3 regions of the Rhizobium sullae genome follow, and region 1 is predicted to be linked to each of the others. Evidence: predicted binding sites of a transcription regulator. Region 1 holds the regulator's gene; each other region holds the start of a gene.
What was found. The regulator PhoB, encoded in region 1, activates phosphate uptake and scavenging genes when phosphate is short. The targets are predictions, from matches to a motif close to TGTCATNNANCTGTCAT.

Region 1 (6,112 bases):
GCGCCCAGTATGGTTCAGATCGCGCCCAGGCACCATGCAAGAATCGACTTTTGCGCATGAAGACGGTTCTCCGCCTCATCGAAGACCACGGATTGCGGGCCATCGATCACATCATCCGTCACTTCCTCGCCGCGATGGGCGGGCAGGCAATGCATGAACAATGCATCCTTGCCGGCCTTCGCCATCAAAGCCGAATTGACCTGATAGGGCTGGAAGACGTTGTGACCGCGGGCCCGATGTTCCTGATTCATGGAGACCCAGGTATCGGTTACCACACAATCGGCGCCTTCGACCGCACGGTCGGCGTCATGGCCAAGCATGATTTCGGCGCCCTCATTGCGGGCCCAGTTGAGATAGTGATCCTTGGGCTCGGAACCAAGAGGCACAGCCATATTCATGCGATAGCCAAAACGGGCCGCACCTTCGACCAGCGAGTGCAGTACGTTGTTGCCATCGCCGGTCCAGGCAATCGTCTTGCCCCTGATCGGACCGCGATGCTCCTCGAAGGTCATGATATCTGCCATGATCTGGCAGGGATGCGTGTCGTCCGTCAGCGCGTTGATGACCGGCACCGTCGCATGTTCGGCGAGCTCCAGCATGCGGTGGTGCTCCGTCGTGCGGACCATGATCGCATCGACATAGCGCGAGAGCACCTTGGCCGTATCGCCGATCGTCTCGGCGCGGCCAAGCTGCATCTCCGTGCCGGAGAGGAAAAGCGTTTCGCCACCGAGTTGACGCATGCCGACATCGAAGGAAACGCGTGTGCGCGTAGAGGGTTTCTCGAAGATCATCGCCAGCATCTTACCCGCGAGCGGCTTATCGCCTTTGCCCGCCTTGAAGGCCTGCTTGCGGACGATCGCATCATCCATGATGGCTCTGAGATCGGATGCAGTTACCGCCGAGAGATCGAGAAAGTGTTTGGGGGAAGCCATGTCGTTCTTACCTGTATGCGCCTTGAGGGGCGTTATCCGTTCAAGCCGTCTTCCTGGTTTTTGCCGCGCGAATGCTTTCGGCAGCGCGCTCGACGCGGGCAAGGCCCTCGCGGGCTTCCTCCGCCGTGACGACTAGAGGCGGAAGGAGACGGATGACATTATCGCCCGCCGGAATGCCTAGAAGATGAGCAGCACGAATGGCCTGCAACAGTTCGGAAGACGGGACGGCAGCCTTGATGCCGAGCATCAGGCCTTCGCCGCGCACATCTTCGATGATATCCGGATAGCGATCCTTCAGCGAGGCAAGGCCCTGGCGGAAGACGAGTGCCACATCGCGGACATGCTGCAGAAAGCCGTCGGCGAGGATGACGTCGAGCACCGCGCTGCCGACCGCCATGGCAAGCGGATTGCCGCCATAGGTGGAGCCATGCGTGCCGGCCTTCATGCCGGAGGCGGCATCCGCGGTCGCCAGGCAGGCGCCGAGCGGGAAGCCGCCGCCGATACCCTTCGCTACCGCCATGATATCCGGCGTGACACCCGACCATTCGTGAGCAAAGAGTTTGCCGGTACGGCCAACGCCAGTCTGGACCTCATCGAGGATCAGCAGCAGACCCTTCTCATCGCAGATCTGGCGGAGCGCCTTCATGAACTCATTCGTCGCCGGACGGACCCCGCCCTCGCCCTGCACCGGCTCTACGAGGATGCCGGCGGTCGCATCGGTGATCGCTGCGCGGACCGCCTCGATATCGCCGAAGGGAACCTGATCGAAGCCCGGCGCCTTCGGGCCGAAGCCCTCGAGATACTTCTCCTGGCCGCCGGCGGCGATTGTCGCCAGCGTGCGGCCATGAAAGGCGCCTTCGAAGGTGATGATGTGGAAGCGCTCGGGATGACCGTTGGAATACTGATAGCGGCGCGCGGTCTTGATCGCGCATTCCAGCGCCTCGGCGCCGGAATTGGTGAAGAACACCTTGTCGGCGAAGGTGACGTCGGTCAGCCGCTTGGCAAGCGCTTCCTGGCCGGGAATTTCATAGATATTCGACAGGTGCCAAACCTTGTCGGCCTGCGCCTTCAGGGCTTCGACGACATGCGGATTGCCGTGGCCGACGGAAGTCACTGCAACGCCTGCGCCAAAATCCAGATATCGTTCGCCGCCTTCAGTGATCAGCCAAACGCCCTCACCTCGCTCGAACCGCAAAGGGGCGCGAGAATAGGTGTCATATAGCGGCGCGGCTTGAGCCATGGCGCGATCTCCTGTCATCGTTAGGGCAACCAGACTCCGGCTAAAAACCGGGTCCGAAAAATTAAAAATGCCGCCTTTCGGCGGCGAGTGCCACTATTGACGTTTCGCACCGCGATGTCAACAAAACTGCGGGCTTCGTGCGCCATGGGACCACCTCCCCGAACGAGGTCATTTATCAACAGCTAATGTTGCAGAAATGACTCGCTCGGGAAGCAAGTTGGGGAAAACTTGAAATTCGATTCATCCGGATTCCCGCGACTCTTGTCACGGAGTCAGCCTCACACTAGGTTAAAACTCAATTACTAGACTGCATGCGGCGGAACTAGTCACCACAATTGGTCAGGCGTTTCCTGCTTCGGATGTATCCGGAGCAAGGGTGGGGGATTCTGCCTTCACAACGCTAAACGGCGGAGACAGGGCATGAACTGGACAGACGAGCGAGTCGAAAAACTCAAGAAGCTTTGGTCCGAAGGACTGAGCGCGAGCCAGATCGCTGCGCAGCTCGGCGGAGTGAGCAGGAACGCGGTGATCGGCAAGGTCCACAGGCTTAGCCTTCCGGGCCGCGCCAAGGCCGGTGGCACCGCGGCGGCCGCACGAGCGCCGAAGCGCAATACCTCGGCTCCGCGCGCACCGAACTATGCATCGCGGATCGCGACCCGCACCGTCACGCGCCAGCAGGGCGCAACGATGCTCAAGGAAGAGATCGAAATCGATCTCATGGAGGAGGTAAGCTATCGTCCGGCCGCAAACGTGGTTGTGCCGATCTCCCGCCGCCTCGGACTGACGGAACTTACGGAACGCACCTGCAAGTGGCCGGTCGGCGATCCGCTGAAGGATGATTTCCACTTCTGCGGTTGCGACAGCCCGGACTCTTCACCCTACTGCAGCTATCATGCGCGCCTTGCCTATCAGCCGGTCAACGAGCGCCGCAGGACAGCAGCCCGCGCAAACTGAGCCGGATAAATGACAAACGGAAACGGGCCTCGCAGGCCCGTTTTTTTATGCCCGGCAATGGAAGCGGCAATCAGGATTCCATGGAATATCCGGCACCGCGGACGGTGCGGATGACATCCTGCATGTTGGAGAAGTTCAGCGCCTTGCGCAGCCGGCCGACATGGACGTCGACGGTGCGCTCGTCGACATAAATGTCGTGGCCCCAGACACCGTCCAGAAGCTGCGAACGCGAGAAAACGCGGCCGGGCGACGACATCAGGAATTCCAGGAGGCGGAATTCGGTGGGGCCGAGGCGAACTTCGCGGCTTTTGCGGTGAACACGATGCGTTTCGCGGTCGAGTTCGATGTCGCCGCATTTCAGCACCGTCGAGAGCACCTCAGGCTTGGCGCGGCGCAGCATCGCCCTGACGCGGGCAACGAGCTCCGGCGTCGAAAACGGCTTGACGACATAGTCGTCGGCGCCGGTCGAAAGGCCGCGCACACGCTCGCTTTCCTCGCCGCGCGCCGTCAGCATGATGATCGGCAGGCGCTCGGTCTCCGGACGCATGCGCAGGCGGCGGCAAAGCTCTATGCCCGATACGCCCGGCAGCATCCAATCGAGGATCAAAAGGTCCGGCGTGCGCTCCTGAAGCCGGATTTCGGCCTCGTCGCCACGCAGGATGGTATCGACCTCGAAACCTTCGGCCTCAAGGTTATAGCGAAGAAGCACACTCAGTGCCTCTTCGTCTTCAACGACTGCAACTCTCGGGATCATTCGCTTCTGTCTCCTGAGGGCGGGTTCAGAATTGTCATTCCGTCACCGCGCCGACGGTGTTGGCAGTATCGTCCTTCGGACGTTCGCCTTCCGGCTGGGCGCCGGTCGCCATGTAATAGATCGTTTCGGCAATGTTGGTGGCATGGTCGCCGATGCGCTCGATGTTCTTGGCGCAGAAGAGAAGATGCGTGCAGCTGGTGATGTTGCGCGGATCTTCCATCATGTAGGTCAGAAGCTCGCGAAACAGCGAAGTGTACATCGCGTCGATTTCCTCGTCGCGCTCGCGGATCGACTTCGCCCTGTCGGCGGCACGGGTCGTATAGACGTCGAGCACTTCCTTGAGCTGGACGAGGGCGAGCTCGGAAAGATGCTCGAGGCCGCGGGCGAGCTTACGCGGAACGCCGGTGCTTTGTACCGCGATGACGCGCTTGGCCGTGTTCTTGCCGAGATCGCCGACGCGCTCAAGGTCGGCTGCGATACGGATCGAGCCCATGATCTCGCGAAGATCGGAGGCCATCGGCTGGCGGCGGGCAATGGTGACGACCGCCTTGTCGCCGATCTCGCGTTCGGCATGATCGAGGATCACGTCGTCGGAGATGACCTTCTGGGCCAGAGCCGTATCGCCGTTGACCAGCGCGCGGACAGCGTCGGACACCATCTGCTCGGCAAGCCCACCCATTTCCGAGATGCGGCGGGTCAGGAACTTCAAATCGTCGTCATAGGCAGAAAAGATATGGGTCGATGCCATGGGAATTGTCCTTGAATAGCCTGAACGCCGCAACTCAGCCGAAGCGGCCCATGATGTAATCCTGGGTGCGGGGGTCGTCCGGGTTGGTGAACATCTTGTCGGTGTCGTTCTCCTCGACGAGATTGCCGAGGTGGAACATAGCGGTCCGCTGCGAAACGCGGGCCGCCTGCTGCATCGAGTGCGTCACGATGACGATGGTGAAGTTCTCGCGCAGCTCATGGATCAGCTCTTCGACCTTGGCAGTCGCAATCGGATCGAGCGCCGAGCACGGTTCGTCCATCAGGATGACTTCCGGGCTCACGGCAACGGCACGCGCGATGCACAGACGCTGCTGCTGGCCGCCGGACAGGCCGGTGCCGGATTCATGCAGGCGATCCTTGACTTCGTTCCAAAGGCCGGCGCGCTGCAGCGACTGCTCGACGATCTGGTCCAAGTCCGCCTTCGACTTTGCCAGGCCATGGATACGTGGCCCGTAGCTGACGTTCTCGTAGATCGTCTTCGGGAACGGGTTCGGTTTCTGGAAGACCATGCCGACGCGGGCGCGGAGCTCCACGACGTCGATATCCGGATCGTAGATATCCTCGCCATCAAGCGTGATCTTGCCTGTCACGCGGCAGTTGTCGATCGTATCGTTCATGCGGTTGAGGCTGCGCAGGAAGGTAGACTTGCCGCAGCCGGAGGGGCCGATGAGCGCGGTAACCGTGTTCTCGCGGATGTTTAGCTTCACGTCGAAAAGCGCACGCTTATCGCCGTAGTAGACCGACACGTCCTGGCCGATCATCTTGTACGGGATCGTATTCATTTTCTGGTCCAGAGCCTTCTCAACTGCTGCTTCAGTCAACATGTTCATGACTATGTACTCCGTTTACCAGCGACGCTCAAAGCGCCGGCGCAAGAGGATGGCTCCGAGGTTCATGACGATCAGGAACAGGAGCAGGACGATAATGGCGCCAGACGTGCGCTCGACGAATGCGCGTTCGGCTTCGTTGGCCCACATGTAGACCTGTACCGGCAGCGCCGTGGACGGGTCGAGCGGGGTGCTCGGCGCGCTGGCGACGAAGGCGACCATGCCGATCAGGAGAAGCGGTGCGGTTTCTCCGAGCGCGTGTGCCAAACCGATGATGGTGCCGGTCAGAATACCGGGCATCGCAAGCGGCAGGACGTGGTGGAACACCATCTGCATCTTCGAGGCGCCGAGGCCGAGCGCCGCCGCGCGGATCGACGGCGGGACAGCGCGCAGTGCTGCGCGGGTGGCGATGATGATCGTCGGCAGCGTCATAAGCGTCAGCACCAAACCGCCGACCAGTGGGGCCGAGCGTGGCAGGCCGGCGAAGTTGATGAAAACAGAAAGACCGAGCAGACCGTAGACGATCGAGGGAACGGCAGCGAGGTTGTTGATGTTCACCTCAATCAGGTCCGTCACCTTGTTCTTGGTCGCGAATTCCTCAAGGTAGATCGAGGTGCCAACGCCGATCGGCAGCGAC
Region 2 (6,112 bases), 1.3 Mb from region 1:
CAGCAGAATTGGGCCGACATGGAGCGCGTCCATCATCGTGCGGACGAGGCCGAGCGAAATGTTGGCGGCATCGAGATTCGGGAAGAGCAAAAGGTTGGCTTCGCCGGTAAGCGAGCTATCCGGCATGGCACGCTTGCGCAGCAATTCCGACAGCGCCGAGCCGGCTTGCATTTCGCCATCGACCTCCAGCTCCGGGGCGCGTTTGCGCACGAGCTGCAGGGCATCACGCATCTTGCGGGCGCTCTCGGAGTTCCGGGAGCCGAAATTCGAATGGCAGATCAACGCGGCCTTCGGCGTTATGCCGAAGCGGCGGATCTCCTCGGCCGCGAGAACGGCGATCTCGGCGATTTCCTCATGCGTCGGGTTGTAGTTGACGAAGGTATCGGCGAAGAAAACGGGGCCTTTCTGGGTGATCAGCAGGCTGAGACCGGCGAAGGTGCAGACGCCCTTTCGCTTGCCAATGATTTGGCCGACGTCCTTCAGGTGGCGATCGAAACGGCCCTCCACGCCGCAGATGAGGGCATCGGCCTCGCCGCGCTTCACCGACAAGGCGCCGATAACGGTGTTGTTGGTGCGCACGATCGTGCGGGCGGCCTCCGGGTTGATGCCGGCGCGGCCGACGAGAGCGAAGTAGTCGTCGACATAGTCACGGTAACGCGGATCGTCTTCAGGGTTCACGACGGCGAAATCGACATTCGGGCGAATGCGGATGCCGAAGCGCTTCAGACGTGCCTCGATAACCGAGGGGCGGCCGATCAGAATCGGCTCGCCGGTCTTTTCCTCCAGCAGAACCTGAGCCGCGCGCAGGACGCGCTCGTCTTCTCCTTCCGCGAAGATGACGCGTTTCTTCTCGGAAAGCTTGGCGCTGGTGAAGATCGGCTTCATGACGAAGCCCGAGCGCCAGACGAAGCGGTTCAACTGATCGAGATAAGCGTCGAAATCCGCAATCGGCCGGGATGCCACGCCCGTCTCGGCGGCGGCTTTGGCGACAGCCGGGGCGATGCGCAGGATGAGACGGGGATCGAAGGGTGAGGGAATGAGGTAATTCGGACCGAAGATGGGCGTCTCGCCGGAATAGGCGCGGGCGGCGACGTCCGACACTTCCTCGCGGGCAAGCCCCGCGATGGCCTTGACCGCAGCAAGCTTCATTTCTTCGTTGATGGCCGTGGCGCCGCAATCGAGCGCGCCACGGAAGATGTAGGGGAAGCAGAGGACGTTGTTCACCTGGTTCGGGAAGTCCGAACGGCCGGTGCAGATCATTGCGTCCGGGCGGGCGGCGCGCGCCAGGTCAGGCATGATTTCAGGGGTCGGATTGGCGAGCGCCATGATGAGCGGCTTGTCCGCCATCTGTGATAGCAGGTCGGGCTTCAGGACACCCGCGGCCGAAAGACCGAGGAAGACATCGGCGCCGCCGATATTGTCGGCGAGCGTGCGCATCTCGCTCTTCTGTGCGTAGACAGCCTTCCATTCGTCCATCAGTTCGGTGCGGCCTTCATAGACGAGGCCTTCGATATCGTGGACCCAGATATTTTCGCGCTTGGCGCCGAGCTCGACCAGCAGATTGAGGCAGGCGAGCGCAGCGGCACCCGCGCCGGAGGCGACAATCTTCACGTCCTTGATCTTCTTGCCGGCGAGTTCCAGTCCGTTCAGGATCGCAGCTGCGACGATGATAGCCGTGCCATGCTGGTCGTCGTGGAAGACCGGGATCTTCATCTTCTCGCGGAGCTGGCGCTCGACCTCAAAGCATTCGGGTGCCTTGATGTCCTCGAGATTGATGCCGCCGAAGGTCGGCTCGAGCGAGGCGACGGTGGAGACCATCTGATCGACCCTCAAGGCATCGATTTCGATGTCGAAGACGTCGATGCCGGCGAATTTCTTGAAGAGGACGGCCTTGCCTTCCATGACGGGCTTGGAGGCGAGCGGGCCGATATTGCCGAGGCCGAGAACGGCCGTGCCGTTGGAGATGACGGCAACAAGATTGGCGCGCGAGGTGTAATCGGCAGCCGTTTCCGGATTGTCGCGGATCGCAAGGCAGGGCGCGGCAACGCCGGGCGAATAGGCCAGTGCCAGGTCGCGCTGGTTGCCGAGCGGCTTGATCGCCTGAATTTCAAGTTTGCCGGGGCGGGGGTAACGATGGAAGAAAAGCGCCTGTTCGTCGAGGTTTCCGCCGGTCTCGTTCTTCTCCGTGTTGGATTTTTCCTGATGATCCATTGCCGTCTCCGCTGCCGCACTCACATCTTTTGAAGACTTCTCCATACATCAATCGGCTGGCAGGGACAGTCAGAATTTCGGGATCGGAGCGGAAAACTCGTGAGCGCCGCGCATGCGCCGATTCGCGCGTCTGTCATCTTCCTGAAACACGAGTCTGATTTTGGAAGATCAGAAACGATGGGACGCAGGCGGAACGCTTGTGAAAGACAATATGGATACCCGACACTTCCGTACTCTCTTCATTTCCGATGTGCATCTCGGCTCGAAGGCGGCAAAGGCGGACTTCCTCCTCGACTTTCTCCGCTATCACGACGCCGATACGATCTTCCTCGTCGGCGATATCGTCGACGGCTGGCGGCTGAAGCGCAGCTGGTACTGGCCGCAGGTCTGCAACGACGTGGTGCAGAAGCTGCTGCGCAAGGCGCGCAAGGGCACGCGGGTCGTCTACATCCCCGGCAATCACGACGAGTTCCTGCGAGACTTTCCGGGCATGCATTTCGGCGGCATCGAAGTCGCCGAGCGGATGATGCATGACGGCGCGGACGGCAAGAAGTATCTCGTGCTGCATGGCGACGAGTTCGACGTCGTCGTCCGCAACGCCCGCCTGCTCGCCTATCTCGGGGACTGGGCTTACGACACGGCGATCAAGATCAACGTCGTGCTGGCCGCGATCCGCCGCCGGATGGGCATGCCCTACTGGTCCTTCTCCGCCTGGGCGAAGCTGCAGGTGAAGCACGCGGTCAATTTCATCGGCGAGTTCCAGCGCGTCGTGGCCGACGAAGCCCGCAAGCATGGCGCCGACGGCGTCATCTGCGGCCATATCCACCATGCCGTGATCGAGGACATGGACGGCGTGCGCTACATCAACACCGGCGACTGGGTGGAGAGCTGTACGGCGATCGCCGAGCATGAGGACGGCACGTTCGAGCTCATCACCTGGAGCACGATGGCCGACGCTCAAGCCATCCCGCTGGCGATCGAGCATCGCGACGGCCAGCTCGAGCCGCAGGCTGCCTGATTTTCCTGTTGTGAAAACGGAAGCAATTTAGCCGTGGTGACGGGCGTTAGGCTCGTGGCGTCTGTCATCGCGGACCTACTTCCAGCCGCATTAGTATTTCATCATAATATGTATCGCCCACCTTTAGAGCTTCGACTTCGACGGCCCATTCTTCAAAGCCCATGGATTTGTAAAGCCGGATAGCCGGAACGTTGGATGACACAACGCTAAGCCGGAGCGAACGCAGCGTCGTGCCAACTTCGTCAATCGCAGCACTCAGCAGCAGGCGCGAAAGACCAGTGCCCCGTGCCTCCTGGCGGACATACATTCCCCAAATCGATGCAATGTGTTGTGTCTTGATGGCTTTGGACTTTGACACGCCGATAGTTCCGGCAGGGATTCCGTCATCGGATAACCCACCGATCACAAGGCCGTTCTCAAGCCTACCGGCGAAGTCCGCCTCAGATAGGCTCTGCTCTTCTTTCCATGACGCGCCAAATGCCTCTGGATGGTTCGCGAGAGCCTCAAGGCGAATTTCTCTGAAAGACGACGCATCATTCCTGTCGAGGCGGCGAAGCTTGTAGGGGCGCACAGTATGTCCTTTGTCTTTTTGAAGCGCGATCGAACCACCTAACGGTAACGGTTCTATGACGCTGGCTCAAAATCTACGACCTAGAATCTAGAGGGAATGCGGATGGCTTCAATTACGATGGGTTGTGAGCGAAGGGGACAAGCTTTTTCTTAAAGCGTTTCAGAAACGCTATTTCTGGCCATAGTCGCCCTTGGGTTGATGTGCTAGGCAACGTCCAGTTTCCTGCAGGTCCACCGATGATTCCCGCCCAGAATGCCCCGACAGGCGAGGGGGCGCCGCCGCGCTTCCGGCTGCTCAGCGCCCTGTCCTATTGCGCTCCGCTGATTGTCAACGGTGTGGTTCTTCCCTTCTTTCCCGTCTGGCTAGCGGTCCACGAATTCACCGATCGTGAAATCGGCATCATCCTGGCAGTGCCGATGGTGGTGCGCGTTCTCGTGGCGCCGATCGTCGCCATGTATGCCGACCGCATGAAGGAGCGCGCCGACGTGCTGCTCTGGTCCGGCGGGCTGTCCTTGCTGACAGCGGTAGCGCTCTGCTGGACGACGAGCTTCTGGCCGGTGCTGATCGTCTTCGCCATGCAGGGTGCGACCTTCGCGCCTTATCTGCCGGTCGTCGAATCGATCGTCATTTCCGGCGTTCGCCGCTGGGGGCTCGACTACGGCTCCATGCGCGTCTGGGGCTCTATCGCCTTCATTGCATCGACCATGATCGGCGGCGAGATGATCGGCTATTGGGGCGGCTCGATGGTGCTGCCGGTCATGATTTTCGGCTTCGTCATGACGATGCTGATGGCGATCTATTGTCCGCGGATTGGGCCGACCCGCCGGCGCGGCACGCCGGTCGACATACCGGCGGCCACCGGCAGTTCGCTACGGCAGCCACATCTGCTGGTGCTCCTGTGGGGCGTGGCGATCCAGCAGTCGAGCCACGCGCTTCTCTATGTCTTCGCGTCGATCTATTGGCATCAGCTTGGCTTTTCAGGAACGGAGGTCGGCATTCTCTGGAGTGCTGCCGTTGCCTCCGAGGTGATTGTGTTCTTCGTCTCGAAGCATCTGAACCGCCGCTTCAGTGCGTGGACGCTGATCCGCATCGGCTGCGCGGTCTGCATTTGCCGCTGGATCCTGTTCCCGATGCATTGGGGCTTCGTCGGCTTCTTCGTGCTGCAATGTTTCCATTCCTGCAGCTTCGCCTTCGTGCATATCGGCGTTCAGCGGCGCATCGTGGCAACGGTGCAGGAGACGCAGGAATCGTCGGCTCAGGGCGCCTATTTCTTCTATAACGGCATGTTCATGGGACTGATGACACTCGCCTCCGGCTACATCTATGCCTGGCTCGGCCTTGCGAGCTTCTACGTCATGGCACTCGTCGCAGCGCTGGGAATGTCTCTGGTCTTCGTCGCCTACTACCTTCAGCCCCAAAGGCTGGGTTCGGGTGGCCAGACAAGGGAAGCGGTGTAGCGAAGGCCGGGTTGCCGGTCGCGGGCAAGAAGCAGTGGGCCGTCGAGATCGACGAATTCTGCGTCCTGCGCTAAGAGCACGGCAGGCGCCATGGCAAGCGATGTACCGACCATGCAGCCGAGCATGATCTGGAAGCCGAGGCGCTGCGCCTCGCGCTTCATCGCGAGCGCTTCCGTCAGGCCGCCGGTCTTGTCGAGCTTGATGTTGATCGCATCGTAGCGGTCGCGCAGGCTTGCTAGGTCGCCAGTATGGTGGACGCTCTCGTCGGCGCAGACCAGGACCGGACGCTCGATCTCGGCCAGCATTTCGTCCCGGCCGGCGGGCAGCGGCTGTTCGACGAGCGCGATCTTCATCTCGGCGGCGATGCGCAAGTGATGTTCCAACGTGGCCTCAGGCCAGCCCTCGTTGGCATCAAGCATGATGATGCTGTTTGGCGCGGCCTCGCGCACGGCGCGCATGCGGCACTCATCGTCACCGGTGCCGACCTTGACCTTGAGCAGCGCCCTTGCGGAGTATGCGCGCGCCTGCGCCGCCATAATCTCCGGTTCACCGAGCGAGATCGTGTAGGCCGTCGTGAGCGGCTTCGGCGACGCAAGGACGATGCGTTCGGCAACGCTTTTTCCGCCGCGCTTGGCTTCGAGATCCCATATCGCGCAATCGACGGCGTTCCTGGCTGCGCCCGGCGCCATGGCGGAGAGCAGGTCTTCGCCGGAAATGCCCGCTTCGATCAGCGGCCGGGCGGCTTCGATCTGTGCGGCGACGCCTTCCACCGTCTCGCCGTAGCGTCGGTAGGGAACGCATTCGCCCCAGCCTCGCTTGCCGTTTTCCGCCAGAATGCAGGTGATGACGTCCGCC
Region 3 (6,112 bases), 200 kb from region 1:
CCACGGCGCTGGAGGAAGCAGCACTCAATGAACTTTTGGTTTACATGAACGGTGGTCAGCGCGGATTGCAGGTGCGTCTTGCGCCGCGGGATGCTTTGAAAATATTGAACGCCAGGGCGGTACCGCTCATCGCCTAGCAAGCTGCGAGGTGACGGCATTCTGAAAGGTCAAAGTTTCCAGCCAGACGGCAACGAGGGAATAAGAACGGTGAGCGTCAAGGAAGCATCACTCGGGGATAGCCGGCACAGCTATCGCCTGCACAATGTCGCCATCCCAGCCCGCCCGCTGGAAGCGGCACTTTATCTTGTCGCGACGCCGATCGGCAACCTTGGCGATATCACCTTGCGGGCGCTGGAAACGCTGGCGGGTGCCGATGTGCTCGCCTGCGAGGACACGCGCGTGACCCGCGTTCTGCTCGATCGATACGGTATCCATAACCGCCCCTTTGCTTATCATGAGCACAATGCGGATGAGGCGGGTCCGCGATTGCTGCAGGCCCTGGAAGCAGGCAAGTCTGTCGCACTCGTCTCCGACGCCGGGACCCCGCTTGTCTCCGATCCCGGCTATCGCCTTGCACAGTCGGCGATCGAAGCCGGTTACCGCGTCGTTCCCATTCCCGGAGCATCGGCGCCGCTTGCCGCGCTCGTCGGCTCGGGTCTGCCGAACGACGCCTTTTTGTTCGCGGGGTTCCTCCCGGCGAAGGACAAGGCGCGGCGTGACCGGCTGGCCGAATTTGCCGTCGCGCCGGCGACGCTCCTCTTCTTTGAATCGCCGCACCGGATCGGCGCGACGCTGGCTGCCGCTGCCGACGTGCTCGGGTCTACCCGCAGGGCGTCCGTTTGCCGCGAGTTGACGAAGACCTATGAGGAATTCCGCCGCGGCACGCTCGCGGAGCTTGCGGCGCATTATGCCGAAAACGACAACGTGAAGGGCGAGATCGTGCTCGTCATAGGCCCCCCGGAAGAGCGGCCGGCGGACGAAGCGGATGTCGCTGCCATCCTTGCTGACCTCGTCACGTCCATGCCGACGGCAAAGGCGGCTGCGGAAGCCGCACGCCTCACCGGTCTGCCACGCAAGGAACTCTACCAGCGTCTGCTCGATATGAAGGTCAGGAATGAGTGATAGCTGGCCGCGATCATTAGCCGGCGAAAGGCGCGCAGCGCCGCGTCTCGGAATATATCGCGACACTCTTTTTGATGTTGAAAGGGCCATCGCATCAAGCTCGGCGAGATTGATATCATCGCCGGGAAGCGCGACCTGGCAGCCTTCGTCGAGGTAAAGGCCCGGCGCGACGAAATGGGCGCCATAGATGCGGTTCGTTACGCTGCCCAAAAACGTATCCGTGACGCCAGCGATCTCTGGCTTTCGCACCAGCCGGATGATGGCCGTTGGTCGCAACGAGATGATATTGTAGCAGCAATGCCCGGCCGTCTGCCCCGGCATTTTCCGGACGCTTTTTGATTGCTTTGCATAGGCGTGCAAAAGTCCGGTTTTTGTAATCTTTCTGTCACTGAACTGTTAAGGAGGCGTCATACAAGGCCTCTATTGCGTGTCCTCACCCCAACGACTGGTGGAGAGGATTTTATCCATGTTCAAAAAGCTTTCTTTGGCCGCCGCTGCGGTCGCATTGTCTGCATCCACGTCCTTTGCTGCGACCGAAGTCACCTGGTGGCACGCCATGGGTGGCGAACTCGGCAAGAAGCTCGAGCAGATCGTCCAGAAATTCAATGACAGCCAGTCTGATTATCACGTCACTCCGGTTTTCAAGGGCACCTATCCGGAAACGCTGACGTCCGCGATCGCCGCTTTCCGCGCCGGTCAGCAGCCTGCCATCGTTCAGGTCTTCGAAGTCGGCACCGGCACGATGATGGCCGCCAAAGGCGCTATTTACCCTGTTTATAAGCTTATGGCCGATGAAGGCGAGCCGTGGGATCCGTCGAAGTTCATCGCTCCCGTCGTCGGCTACTATTCCGATCCGGAAGGCAACATCTTGTCCTTCCCGTTCAATTCCTCGACGCCGATCCTCTATTACAACAAGGACGTCTTCAAGAAGGCCGGCCTTGATCCGGACGTTGCCCCGAAGACCTATGCGGAACTTGCAGACTTCTCCAAGAAGATCGTTTCCTCCGGTGCTGCAAAGTGCGGCTTTACGATCACCTACGCTGCAACCTGGATCGGCCTCGAAAACTTCTCGGCCATCCATGACCTGCCTTACGGCACGCTTCAGAACGGCTTCGGCGGTCCGGCTGCCGAATTCACCTTCAACGGCCCGACCCAGGTTCGACTCTGGGACGACCTGAAGAAGTGGCAGGACACCGGCTACTTCCAGTACGGCGGTCCGGGCGGTGGTCCTGACTCTGCTCCGAAGTTCTATTCGCAGGAATGCGCCATCTACATGGGCTCCTCGGGCTCGCGCGCCGGCGTCATCGCCAACGCCAAGAACTTCCAGGTCGGCTTCTCGACGCTCCCTTACTACGACGACGTCACCAAGGATCCGAAGAACTCGATCATCGGCGGCGCGACGCTGTGGACGCTGAACGGTCAGAAGCCGGAGGTTTACAAGGGTGTTGCCAAGTTCTTCACCTATCTCAGCCAGCCGGAAGTTCAGGCTGACTGGCATCAGTTCTCCGGCTACCTGCCGATTACCAATGCTTCTTACGATCTCGGCAAGTCGCAGGGTTACTACGAAAAGAACGCGGGCTCCGACGTCGGCATCAAGCAGATCACCCGTGGCACGCCGTCCGACAATTCCAAAGGCGTTCGTTTCGGCAACTTCACGCAGATCCGCGACGTTGTCGACCAGCAGTTCGAAACCGTGCTCTCAGGCAAGCAGACGGCAAAGCAGGCGCTCGACGCAGCCGTCAAGGAAGGCAACGCCATGCTGCGCGAATTCGAAGCCGCAAATTCGAACTAGGTTCGCGAGCTGACCCCTCAGTCCTCCCCACACGGGGAGGACCTTTCCATGCGAGCGAGCCATGCAGACAAAACGCACCATTTTTTCGAATCGCGTCTTGCCATACGTTCTTTTGGCGCCGCAGCTCGCGATTACTCTCATTTTCTTCATCTGGCCCGCATTCCAGGCTTTTCGGCAATCGTTCCTGCGCGAAGATCCCTTCGGCATGAAGACCACTTTCGTCTGGTTCAGCAACTACACCAGGCTCTTCGAGAATGCGGATTATCTGAATGCGCTATGGGTGACGCTCATCTTCGCTGTCTCGGTGACGGCACTGTCCATGAGCCTGTCGCTGCTCTTTGCCGTCTGTGTCAACCGCGTGCTGCGGAGTGGCCGGTTCTATACGACGTTGCTCGTCTGGCCTTATGCGGTTGCTCCGGCCGCCGCCGGTCTGCTCTGGTGGTTCATGTTCAACCCCAGCATTGGTATCCTGCCTTATGGGCTGCGCTATTTCGGCTATGACTGGAATTATCGGCTGCATGAAGGCGATGCCATGGTGCTGATCGTCGTTGCCTCGGCCTGGAAGCAGATTTCCTACAACTTCCTGTTCTTCGTCGCCGGCCTGCAGTCCGTGCCGCAATCGGTGATCGAGGCGGCGGCGATCGATGGCGCTGGTCCCTTCAAGCGCTTCTGGACGGTGATTTTCCCGCTGCTCTCCCCGACGACGTTCTTCCTGGCGGTCATTAACATCACCTATGCGCTCTTCGACACCTTTCCAATTGTCGATTCGACGACCTCCGGCGGCCCTTCGCAATCGACCAACACGCTGGTCTACAAGGTCTATGCCGACGGTTTCGTCGGGCTGAACCTGGGGCCGTCCGCCGCCCAATCCGTCGTGCTGATGCTGATTGTCGTCGCGCTCACTGTCGTCCAGTTCCGCTGGATCGAAAACAAAGTGCAGTACTGAGGCTCATGCGATGGTCGAAAATCGTCCCTATCTGAATTTCCTCACACATCTGATCCTCATCATTGGCGCCGCAACCGTGGTATTCCCGGTCTACCTTGCCTTCATTGCTTCCACCCACGGTGCGAGCGATTTCATGAGCGGCCTCGTGCCGATGCTTCCCGGCGATCAATTGGCGTCGAATTTCAGTCAGTTGTTGAACGTCGGCAATTCGGTGGCAGGCGCTCCACCCTTCGCGCTGATGCTCGCAAACAGCCTGCTGATGGCGATATTGATCGCCGTCGGCAAAATCGCAATTTCGATCATCTCGGCCTTCGCGATCGTCTATTTCCGCTTTCCGCTGCGCCTAGTGGCCTTCTGGATCATTTTCCTGACGCTGATGCTGCCGGTCGAAGTCCGCATCCTGCCAACCTACAAGGTCGTTGCCGATCTCGGCATGCTGAACTCCTATCCCGGTCTTGTCATTCCGCTGATCGCATCCGCGACCGCGACCTTCCTGTTCCGCCAGTTCTTTCTGACCATCCCTGAGGAACTGATGGAAGCGGCCCGCGTTGATGGTGCCGGCGCGATGAAATTCTTCCGCGATATCCTGCTGCCGCTGTCGCGCACCAATATTGCAGCGCTCTTCATCATCCTCTTCATCTACGGCTGGAACCAGTATCTCTGGCCGATGCTGATCACCACCGATCCGCAATATTACACGGCCGTCATGGGCATCAAGCGCCTCGCCTCGGTGCTCGACGGCGATACCCAATGGAACCTGGTGATGGCCGGTGTCATCCTGGCCACCCTGCCGCCGGTTCTCGTCATCATCGTCATGCAGCGCCTCTTCGTTAAAGGCCTGGTCGAAACGGAGAAATGACAATGGCTTCCATCGAGGTCGAAAGCGTCGGCAAGATCTACCACGGTGGCGTTAAGGCCGTTTCCGGCGTCGGCATCAATATCAGGGATGGTGAATTCATCGTGTTGGTCGGTCCGTCGGGCTGCGGCAAGTCCACGCTGCTGCGCATGATCGCGGGTCTTGAGACCATTTCGGAAGGCCGGGTAAAGATTGGCGATCGCGTCGTCAACAATGTCGAGCCTGCCGACCGCGACATCGCCATGGTCTTCCAGAATTATGCGCTCTATCCGCATATGTCCGTCTATGACAATCTCGCCTATGGCCTGAGGAACCGCGGCACGCCAAAGGAGGAAATCGAAGCGCGCGTTGCGGAAGCTGCCCGCATGCTGCAGATCGAGCCCTATCTGCAGCGCAAGCCCAAGGCGCTTTCCGGCGGCCAGCGCCAGCGCGTTGCCATGGGCCGAGCTATCGTCCGTAAGCCGGCTGTCTTCCTCTTCGACGAGCCGCTGTCGAACCTCGATGCCAAGCTCCGTGTTTCGATGCGCGGCGAGATCAAGCGCCTGCAGCGCCGCCTCGGCACCACCTCGATCTACGTCACCCACGACCAGCTGGAGGCGATGACGCTGGCCGATCGCCTTGTGGTGCTGAATGGCGGCAGGATCGAGCAGATCGGCGCGCCGCTCGATGTCTATCACACGCCTGCCTCCACCTTCGTTGCAAGCTTCATCGGCTCGCCAGCCATGAACCTCTTGAAGGGCGAACTGCATGGCGACAAGTTGGCGCTCGGCCCGACCTTGATCGATCTCGCAGGTAACGCGCCTGCCTCTGGCCCTGTGACTATCGGCATTCGCGCCGAGGATCTGCGGCTGGCGGGTTCAAATGAATATGCGATGCCATTGACGGTGGAATATGTTGAAGAACTCGGCTCGCAGCGCCTCGTGCATGGTCTTTTGGGCGATCAGCCGCTGACAGCTGTCGTTTCCCCGGAAACAGCACTGGCATCGGAGTTGCGTTTCGTGATCCCGCCGGAGAAGCTGCATTTCTTTGCGCACGACACAGGCAAACGAATCGGTGTCGGTGCTTTGGTCACTGCCCATCATCCGACAGTTGCTGACGCCGTAAAGGTTTGAAACGCATCGTTAAAATTTTAGCGGCCCATTGAACGCCTCCGTTACGACTCTCTGCTATTCCGCAATGATTGGGGTAGCAAATTGGGGGTGGTCCATGGCCATGAAGCTCATGCTCGCAAGCGCGGTCGCAATGGCCGCGCGTTCGGTGCCGTATGCCATCGCGCCAACGCGCGGCAGGAATTTCGTCGCGCACTCCAGCGACCATTTGCCGATGAAATCGACCCCGATCAATCCTGACTGGGTCGTCGGTGGCGACCCACAGGCGCGCACGGCGGAACATTCCC

Region 2: N2599_RS07500 (UDP-2,3-diacylglucosamine diphosphatase) is a predicted target of PhoB. The motif match lies at 2,343-2,359, and genes of this name have one in related genera.
Region 3: ugpB (sn-glycerol-3-phosphate ABC transporter substrate-binding protein UgpB) is a predicted target of PhoB. The motif match lies at 1,495-1,511, and genes of this name have one in related genera.

What each region holds. Positions count from the first base shown of each region.
Region 1 covers NZ_CP104143.1:146,410-152,521, reverse strand. Annotated here, with positions in the region: gene argF (ornithine carbamoyltransferase) at 15-932, opposite strand; gene N2599_RS00740 (aspartate aminotransferase family protein) at 973-2,172, opposite strand; gene N2599_RS00735 (GcrA family cell cycle regulator) at 2,593-3,126, shown strand; gene phoB (phosphate regulon transcriptional regulator PhoB) at 3,197-3,880, opposite strand; gene phoU (phosphate signaling complex protein PhoU) at 3,915-4,628, opposite strand; gene pstB (phosphate ABC transporter ATP-binding protein PstB) at 4,663-5,478, opposite strand; gene pstA (phosphate ABC transporter permease PstA) at 5,494-6,112, opposite strand, start outside.
Region 2 covers NZ_CP104143.1:1,483,052-1,489,163, forward strand. Annotated here, with positions in the region: gene N2599_RS07495 (NADP-dependent malic enzyme) at 1-2,211, opposite strand, end outside; gene N2599_RS07500 (UDP-2,3-diacylglucosamine diphosphatase) at 2,423-3,229, shown strand; gene N2599_RS07505 (GNAT family N-acetyltransferase) at 3,294-3,800, opposite strand; gene N2599_RS07510 (MFS transporter) at 4,037-5,257, shown strand; gene dgcA (N-acetyl-D-Glu racemase DgcA) at 5,209-6,112, opposite strand, start outside.
Region 3 covers NZ_CP104143.1:4,082,363-4,088,474, forward strand. Annotated here, with positions in the region: gene ybaK (Cys-tRNA(Pro) deacylase) at 1-137, shown strand, start outside; gene rsmI (16S rRNA (cytidine(1402)-2'-O)-methyltransferase) at 208-1,122, shown strand; partial or broken gene N2599_RS20260 (YraN family protein) at 1,179-1,461, shown strand; gene ugpB (sn-glycerol-3-phosphate ABC transporter substrate-binding protein UgpB) at 1,589-2,914, shown strand; gene ugpA (sn-glycerol-3-phosphate ABC transporter permease UgpA) at 2,976-3,860, shown strand; gene ugpE (sn-glycerol-3-phosphate ABC transporter permease UgpE) at 3,871-4,719, shown strand; gene N2599_RS20280 (ABC transporter ATP-binding protein) at 4,722-5,828, shown strand; gene N2599_RS20285 (cupin domain-containing protein) at 5,923-6,112, shown strand, end outside.